2 regions of the Enterobacter sp. Taxon_8 genome follow, and region 2 is predicted to be linked to the other one. Evidence: predicted binding sites of a transcription regulator. Region 2 holds the regulator's gene; the other holds the start of a gene.
What was found. The regulator Fur, encoded in region 2, represses iron uptake genes when iron is present. The targets are predictions, from matches to a motif close to ATAATAATGAGAACNACTATCAA.
Positions count from the first base shown of each region.

Region 1 (3,415 bases), 620 kb from region 2:
GTGGATCATCTTGGTGCCGGTATCGGCCTGCTGGTGGCCGCTGGTCAGCGCCACGGAGTAAAACTCACCGATGGAGTTATCCCCGCGCAGAATGCAGCTCGGGTATTTCCAGGTGATGGCCGAGCCGGTTTCAGACTGGGTCCACGACATCTTGCTGTTTTCGCCTTCGCACAGCGCGCGCTTGGTGACGAAGTTCAGGATACCGCCGGTATTGCCGTCGCCCGGGAACCAGTTTTGCACCGTGGAGTATTTCACCTCGGCATCTTTATGGATGATGACCTCCACCACCGCCGCGTGCAGCTGGTAGCTGTCGCGAACCGGGGCGGAGCACCCTTCGATATAGCTGACGTAGCTGCCTTCATCCGCGACCAGAATCGTGCGTTCGAACTGGCCGGTTTTTTCGGCATTGATGCGGAAATAGGTGGAAAGCTCCATCGGACAGCGCACGCCTTTCGGTACATAGATAAAGGTGCCGTCCGAGGCCACCGCCGCGTTAAGAGCCGCAAAGAAGTTATCGTTTGAAGGCACCACGGTCCCAATGTACTTTTTCACCAGTTCTGGATGATCGTGAATCGCTTCGCCGAAGGAGCAGAAAATGATCCCCTGCTCTGCCAGCTTCTCGCGGTAGGTGGTGGCCACCGAGACGGAGTCGAAAATGGCGTCCACCGCCACCTCTTTCCCCTCACGCACGGGCACGCCAAGCTGGTTAAAGGCCTCTTCCACCTCTTTGCTGAGGAAGCTGTTTTCAGCGCCAGTTTGCTGCACCGCGCCGGGCTGCGAGGCGCAGGTATCGTCACAGCTGCCGCAGGAGGGCGCAGAATAGTAGCTGTAATCCTGATAGTTCAGCTTGTCGTAGTGCGCTTTCAGCCAGTGCGGCTCTTCCATCTCCAGCCAGGCGCGGAAGGCGCTCAGGCGGAACTCCAGCATCCACTCGGGCTCGTTACGTTTCGCCGAGATCGCCCGCACGACATCTTCGTTAATGCCTTTCGCCAGCTCATCTGTCTGGAGCTGGGTGAAGAACCCCTCTTTATAGTTGAGGTGCCCACCGCTCCAGGTATTTACATCACTCGTTGCTTCAGTATTACGAGACATAGTACCGCCTATACCCCAAAGCTTTCGCCACAGCCGCATTCGTTCTGGGCTTTCGGGTTATGAAATTTGAATAACTGGTTTAAGCCTTCGCGGACGTAGTCCACTTCGGTGCCGTCAATAAACGGCATGGCCTGCAGCGCGACGTACAGCTTCGCGCCGTCAGTCTCGAACACCAGGTCATCTTTCTCGGGTTCGGTGACGGTGTCGAGCACGTAGCCGAAACCTGCGCAGCCGGTCTGTTTGACGCCTAAACGCACGCCGAGGATCTCGGGCTTTTTCGCCACCAGCTCGTGAATATGTGCCGCCGCCGCTGGCGTGAGCGTTAAGCCGCGCCAGGCGAAATCGGCAGGATTAAAGGTTTCTGAATGCAGTTCCATAGGTCCACCTCATCTGATAAGCCATCAGGGCATAACACCATGTTAGTGATAACGATTATCACTTCAACCCTCTGTCAGCAGGGGCATTCGGCTAAAGCGCCCTTTTTGCCTGGTTTTATTAAGCATAGACCCTGTGAGAGGATGCAGTCAGGATGGATGTATTTGTTCAATGCATTGATTAATAATGCATTTCGTCGCGGCATTCATAACGAAGAGAAGAAAAGTAAAATATGCATCGGAAATGCCTATTTTTGAGATAGATTTTGCGCAGAAAGTGATAAAAACAAAAAAGGCCCTCAAGGCCTCTTACACTCAGTGATGAAATGAGACAGCAAACCCCTGTTCACGCCAGTGGTCGAGCTGTTCCTGCTGGCGAGGCGTTGGGGATTTCCCCGTCCAGACGAAGATTTTTTGCCCCGGGAAGAGTTCAGGGCGCGGCGAATCAATAGGTTCCGCCAGGACGTCTATGTGCCAGCCCTTCTGCGCCAGGCGCGCGGCTTCCAGCCACAGGTGGGTGCGGTCATCGCATTCCCAGCCAATCAACAGTGCGTCTTTACCGGCTTTCTTGCGGGACTCCGCCAGGCTTGCAATCGCGAATTCAATCAGAACTCCGTCTAACAGGCTTGCCATGTGACGCACGGTATTTTGGTCCTGGTTCATGCGCTGACGGACGGGAGAAATAATATTGTCAATCAGCGCGTCTATCGCGTGATCGCGGCGGAACTCGCCAATTTTGGCACGCAGCTTTGCCGGGCTGGCGTAACGCAGAACGGTCATCATCTCTTCCTGGAATGAAACCCAGTTGCCCTGCGTCAAAACTTCTTTGTTTTCCAGCAAGGCTTTGACTTTTCCGACCGAGACGCCGCTTTTCATCAGGCGTTTGATCTCTTCGATACGCAGGATATCTTCATCGTCAAACTGACGATGGCCCCCTTCGCTGCGCTGCGGCTTCAACAATCCATAACGGCGCTGCCAGGCACGCAGCGTAACGGGGTTGATACCGCATCGTTCGGCCACTTCGCCGATACTGTAATAGGCCATTAACTCCCTCACGCTCAGAACTTCCATACCTAACTGCACCAACCTTATCAGATTGTACACACTATTTGTATAACTAAGACCGCATTTTGAACCGGTGAACGGGGTTCTTTTCCATCCACCTGTTAATACATTGTTGTATAAAATTTGCCGTTCGTACAGTTAACTCTGCCGGATTGTGTACAGCTTTATCAGAATTCGAACTTTTTCTCCGGCCACGCAATCGCGGGAATACCGCCGTGTCGCGGGCTGGCAAAAAGATGCCCCTGGAACTGGGATATTCCCGCTGACTCCAGCCACATCCACTCTTCAGCCTTCTCTACCCCCACCGCGCAGAACTGGATCTCAAGCGAGGCACAGCATTTGATAATCGCCTGGATAATGGCCTGTCGGGGACCACTTTTGTGCACGTTTGCGACCAGATCGCGATTAATCTTAATTCTGTCCGGCTGAAACTGAGCCAGCAGCTGCAACCCGGCAAATCCGGCACCAAAGTGATCGATCGTCACGCTGATGCCCGCGCTTTTTAACTGCCTGACCGAATCCGTGAATTCATCGAATCGGGAAATGGCTTCGCTCTCGGTGAACTCCACCACAATTTGCTCGGGTACAAACCCATTGGCTTCAATCGCGGTGAGCAGAAAGTCCACGGCGTTGGGAATGTTAACCAGCGTCATAGGCAGCAGGTTCAGGGATAACGTCTGGTCCTGTAACCCCAGCGCGCTGGCCATGGAGAGCGCCACCTGCTTGCTTTGCAAATCAGACGCGTACACTTCCTCATTCGGAAGGCTGGCGAAATAAGCCCCTGGCGAGTCGCCGGACGGGGTGCGCAAAAGCGCCTCCCAGGAGACAACCTGCTGCATAAACGGATCGACTATCGGCTGGAACGCGAAGCTGCAATCCGCCCC
Region 1 is NZ_CM177989.1:2,635,138-2,638,552, forward strand. Features, by position in the region: gene sufB (Fe-S cluster assembly protein SufB) at 1-1,092, opposite strand, end outside; gene sufA (Fe-S cluster assembly scaffold SufA) at 1,101-1,469, opposite strand; gene AC4IBF_RS12455 (MerR family transcriptional regulator) at 1,782-2,510, opposite strand; gene AC4IBF_RS12460 (diguanylate phosphodiesterase) at 2,699-3,415, opposite strand, start outside.
Region 1: the regulator Fur is predicted to act here: its motif matches at 1,509-1,531, upstream of sufA (Fe-S cluster assembly scaffold SufA).

Region 2 (3,415 bases):
GCGGCGGTAACTCTCCTTACGTTACCGACGCGTACCGCGACACGCTGCTGGCCCAATTCCCGCAGGCTCGCGCCCACGTGATTGCCGGTGCCGGACACTGGGTGCACGCAGAAAAACCCGATGCCGTGCTGCGCGCCATTCGCCGCTATCTCGCTGATACGACAAATTGATTAAAAAGAAAGCGACTGGAAGGCTGCGGGCTTCCAGTCGTTGGCGTGCCGTTTTTGGTGATGTATGATGGCGCGCTTATCGCCCGGGCATTAGCAGGGCGGCGTGTTTCCCCCGAAGTCTCAGAATCATGGCCAAAGAACAAACGGACCGTACGACACTAGATCTGTTCGCGAATGAGCGTCGCCCGGGACGACCGAAGACGAATCCGCTTTCGCGCGATGAACAGCTGCGTATCAATAAACGCAATCAGCTTAAACGCGATAAAAATCGCGGGCTTAAGCGTGTCGAACTGAAGCTTAACGCCGACGCCGTCGATGCGCTGAACGAGCTGGCTGACGCGCGAAATATCAGCCGCAGCGAGCTCATTGAAGAGATGTTAATCGCCCAGCTTGAGACGTTGCGCAGCCAGGCATAAGTCTGAAAATCCCCTTTATTACCCTTTTCATGTAGCACAGAGTGCAGTCCTGCGCGATAGCTGTTTCCGCAGGGTTGCCAGTTCTGCTATTATTGCCCTTATCCGTGGCCGAATTGCGCCACCATACTATTAAGTTTCAAGAGGTTATTTTACTCATGGCAATCATCGGCATTTTCTTTGGCAGTGATACCGGCAATACCGAAAATATCGCAAAAAACATTCAAAAACAGCTCGGTAAAGACGTTGCTGATGTGCATGACATTGCCAAGAGCAGCAAAGAAGATCTGGAAGGCTATGATATTCTGCTGCTGGGTATCCCAACCTGGTACTACGGTGAAGCCCAGTGCGACTGGGATGATTTCTTCCCGACGCTGGAAGAAGTGGACTTCAACGGTAAGCTAGTTGCCCTGTTTGGCTGCGGTGACCAGGAAGACTACGCTGAGTATTTCTGTGACGCGCTGGGTACCATCCGCGACATCATTGAGCCGAATGGCGCGGTTATCGTAGGCCACTGGCCGACCGCTGGTTACCACTTCGAAGCGTCTAAAGGCCTGGCCGATGACGATCATTTCGTGGGTCTGGCCATCGACGAAGACCGTCAGCCAGAACTGACCGCAGAGCGCGTTGAGAAATGGGTTAAGCAGATCCGTGAAGAACTGCACCTGGACGATATTCTTAACGCCTGATTTTTCTCGCGGCGCAACGGCGGTTGCGCCCGCGCACCAGGTCAAACCGATTAAATTAATTGCTACAATCTTTTAACTTTTTCGCCCAGACCTGTACAATGTCTCCCTGATAAAATGTGGTTTTCCATCGAGCAAGTTTGTTGGTGATACCCCATTTTTATAAGCATATTTTGCCTGAGACTTGCAGTTTTCATTTAGCCATGGCAGTTCTATAATGAGACGCATTATCCCAGGTGCATTTTCTGTCACTTCCTACAGAAGTGAATCGTTTAGCAACAGGACAGATTCCGCATGACTGACAACAATACCGCATTAAAGAAGGCTGGCCTGAAAGTTACGCTTCCTCGGTTAAAAATCCTCGAAGTGCTTCAGGGTCCAGACAATCACCATGTCAGTGCGGAAGACCTTTATAAACGTCTTATCGACATGGGTGAAGAGATTGGGCTGGCTACCGTCTATCGCGTGCTGAACCAGTTTGATGACGCGGGCATTGTCACCCGTCATAATTTCGAAGGCGGTAAATCTGTTTTCGAACTGACCCAGCAGCAGCACCACGATCATTTGATCTGCCTCGACTGCGGCAAGGTCATTGAATTCAGCGATGATTCCATCGAAGCGCGCCAGCGTGAAATCGCCGCGCGTCACGGTATCCGCCTGACCAACCACAGCCTGTATCTTTACGGTCACTGCGCTGAAGGCGACTGCCGCGAAGATGACCACGCGCACGACGCAAAATAATCAAGTGTTCATACTCTGAGCCAGCCGAAAGGTTGGCTTTTTTTTGCCAGAAAAAAGCCCGGTAAGCACCGCGCCACCGGGCGTAAAGCAACTTATTTATTATTGTTGCGTATCTCGTTCCAGATCTTATCGCAACGCTTGGCCACTTCCTGATCGTTACCGGTTTTACGCGCCTGGATACAGGCCTGGTAATCCATCACGCGGACATTCTCCCGCGTCGCAAACTGCTCATGCGCTTTCTCTTTCTTCAGCACGTTCAGCACGCTCTGACAGGCTTCAATTTTCTCCGGCGATCCTTCTGCTGTATTAATACAGGCGCTATAGGCCTCCTTCAGCCGGGAATCTTCTTTCGGTGCCTCACTCTGAGCACACGCCACCAGCCCTGATGCCAGCAACGCGACGATTACGATTTTTTTCATCATATGCAGTCTCCGGTCCGGCGGGATCTAACCCGCCGGAAGATTCATCAGAAGATAGTGAACGGTGCGATAACCATGAATTTCACGTCACGTTCATCCTGGAAGATGTTGCCGTAACCGCCCGCGTAGCTCGGGATATCGGAGTGGTTGTCATATTGAGTGAAGTGCAGTTTGAACATTGTACCTTTCGCGCGGCCATCCTGCAGGGTATAGATAGCATCGAGGCTGTAAGAAGACTCTTTCAGGCGATAGTTGGGATCGTAGTATGCGTCCGGAGTTGCCATATCGGCAGGTTTTGCATCCCAGGCGTAAGCGTAAGAAGCGCCCACCGCCCAGCCAGGCAGGTTCCAGTTTTTCAGGTCGTACATTGCGCCGAAGAAGACCGCTTTCTCGCCGTCGGCGTTGAAGTCTGAGCGGTTATCCCACCAGATATCAAGACGACCGTTGGATGAGGCATAGGTCGGGGTCATACGCTGCAGGAAGTAGCCCTGCTGCCCTTCCGCCTTCACCCATGTTCCTTCCAGACGTAAATCAACCTGACCGACCTTATAGCCGAAGGTTAGTGCCTGCAGCCACGCGGTGCCATCATAAATGTCATTGACGCCACCGTTGCTGACTTTGTCGCGCGTACCGTAGAACTGATAGCTGGTACTCAGCGGGCTACCCGCGACATCAAACTTATAGCTGGCCTTGGCAAAGTACTGATCGATATACCCTTGCGCCTGGCCAAATGCTGCTTCGAGAACCAGATCGTTTTTGAAGTCGTATTTCGCCCCCAGCGAGTGGAGATAATCGACTTTGGTTTTCTTATCGTTCTGGTAGAACTTGTCCATCTCGATGTGCCAGGGTGCTTTGTACTCGTTGGTCCACATATAGGAGAAGCTCAACGCACCCGCATCACCGTAGTCAAAGTTCGCCCCGGCTTCCGCACCCTGATAGGTACCCGGCATAAAACTCCAGTGCGGTGCTAACAGGGTCTGGCCAGT
Region 2 is NZ_CM177989.1:3,257,048-3,260,462, forward strand. Features, by position in the region: gene ybfF (esterase) at 1-170, shown strand, start outside; gene ybfE (LexA regulated protein) at 299-586, shown strand; gene fldA (flavodoxin FldA) at 742-1,272, shown strand; gene fur (ferric iron uptake transcriptional regulator) at 1,564-2,010, shown strand; gene chiQ (ChiQ/YbfN family lipoprotein) at 2,103-2,429, opposite strand; gene chiP (chitoporin ChiP) at 2,477-3,415, opposite strand, start outside.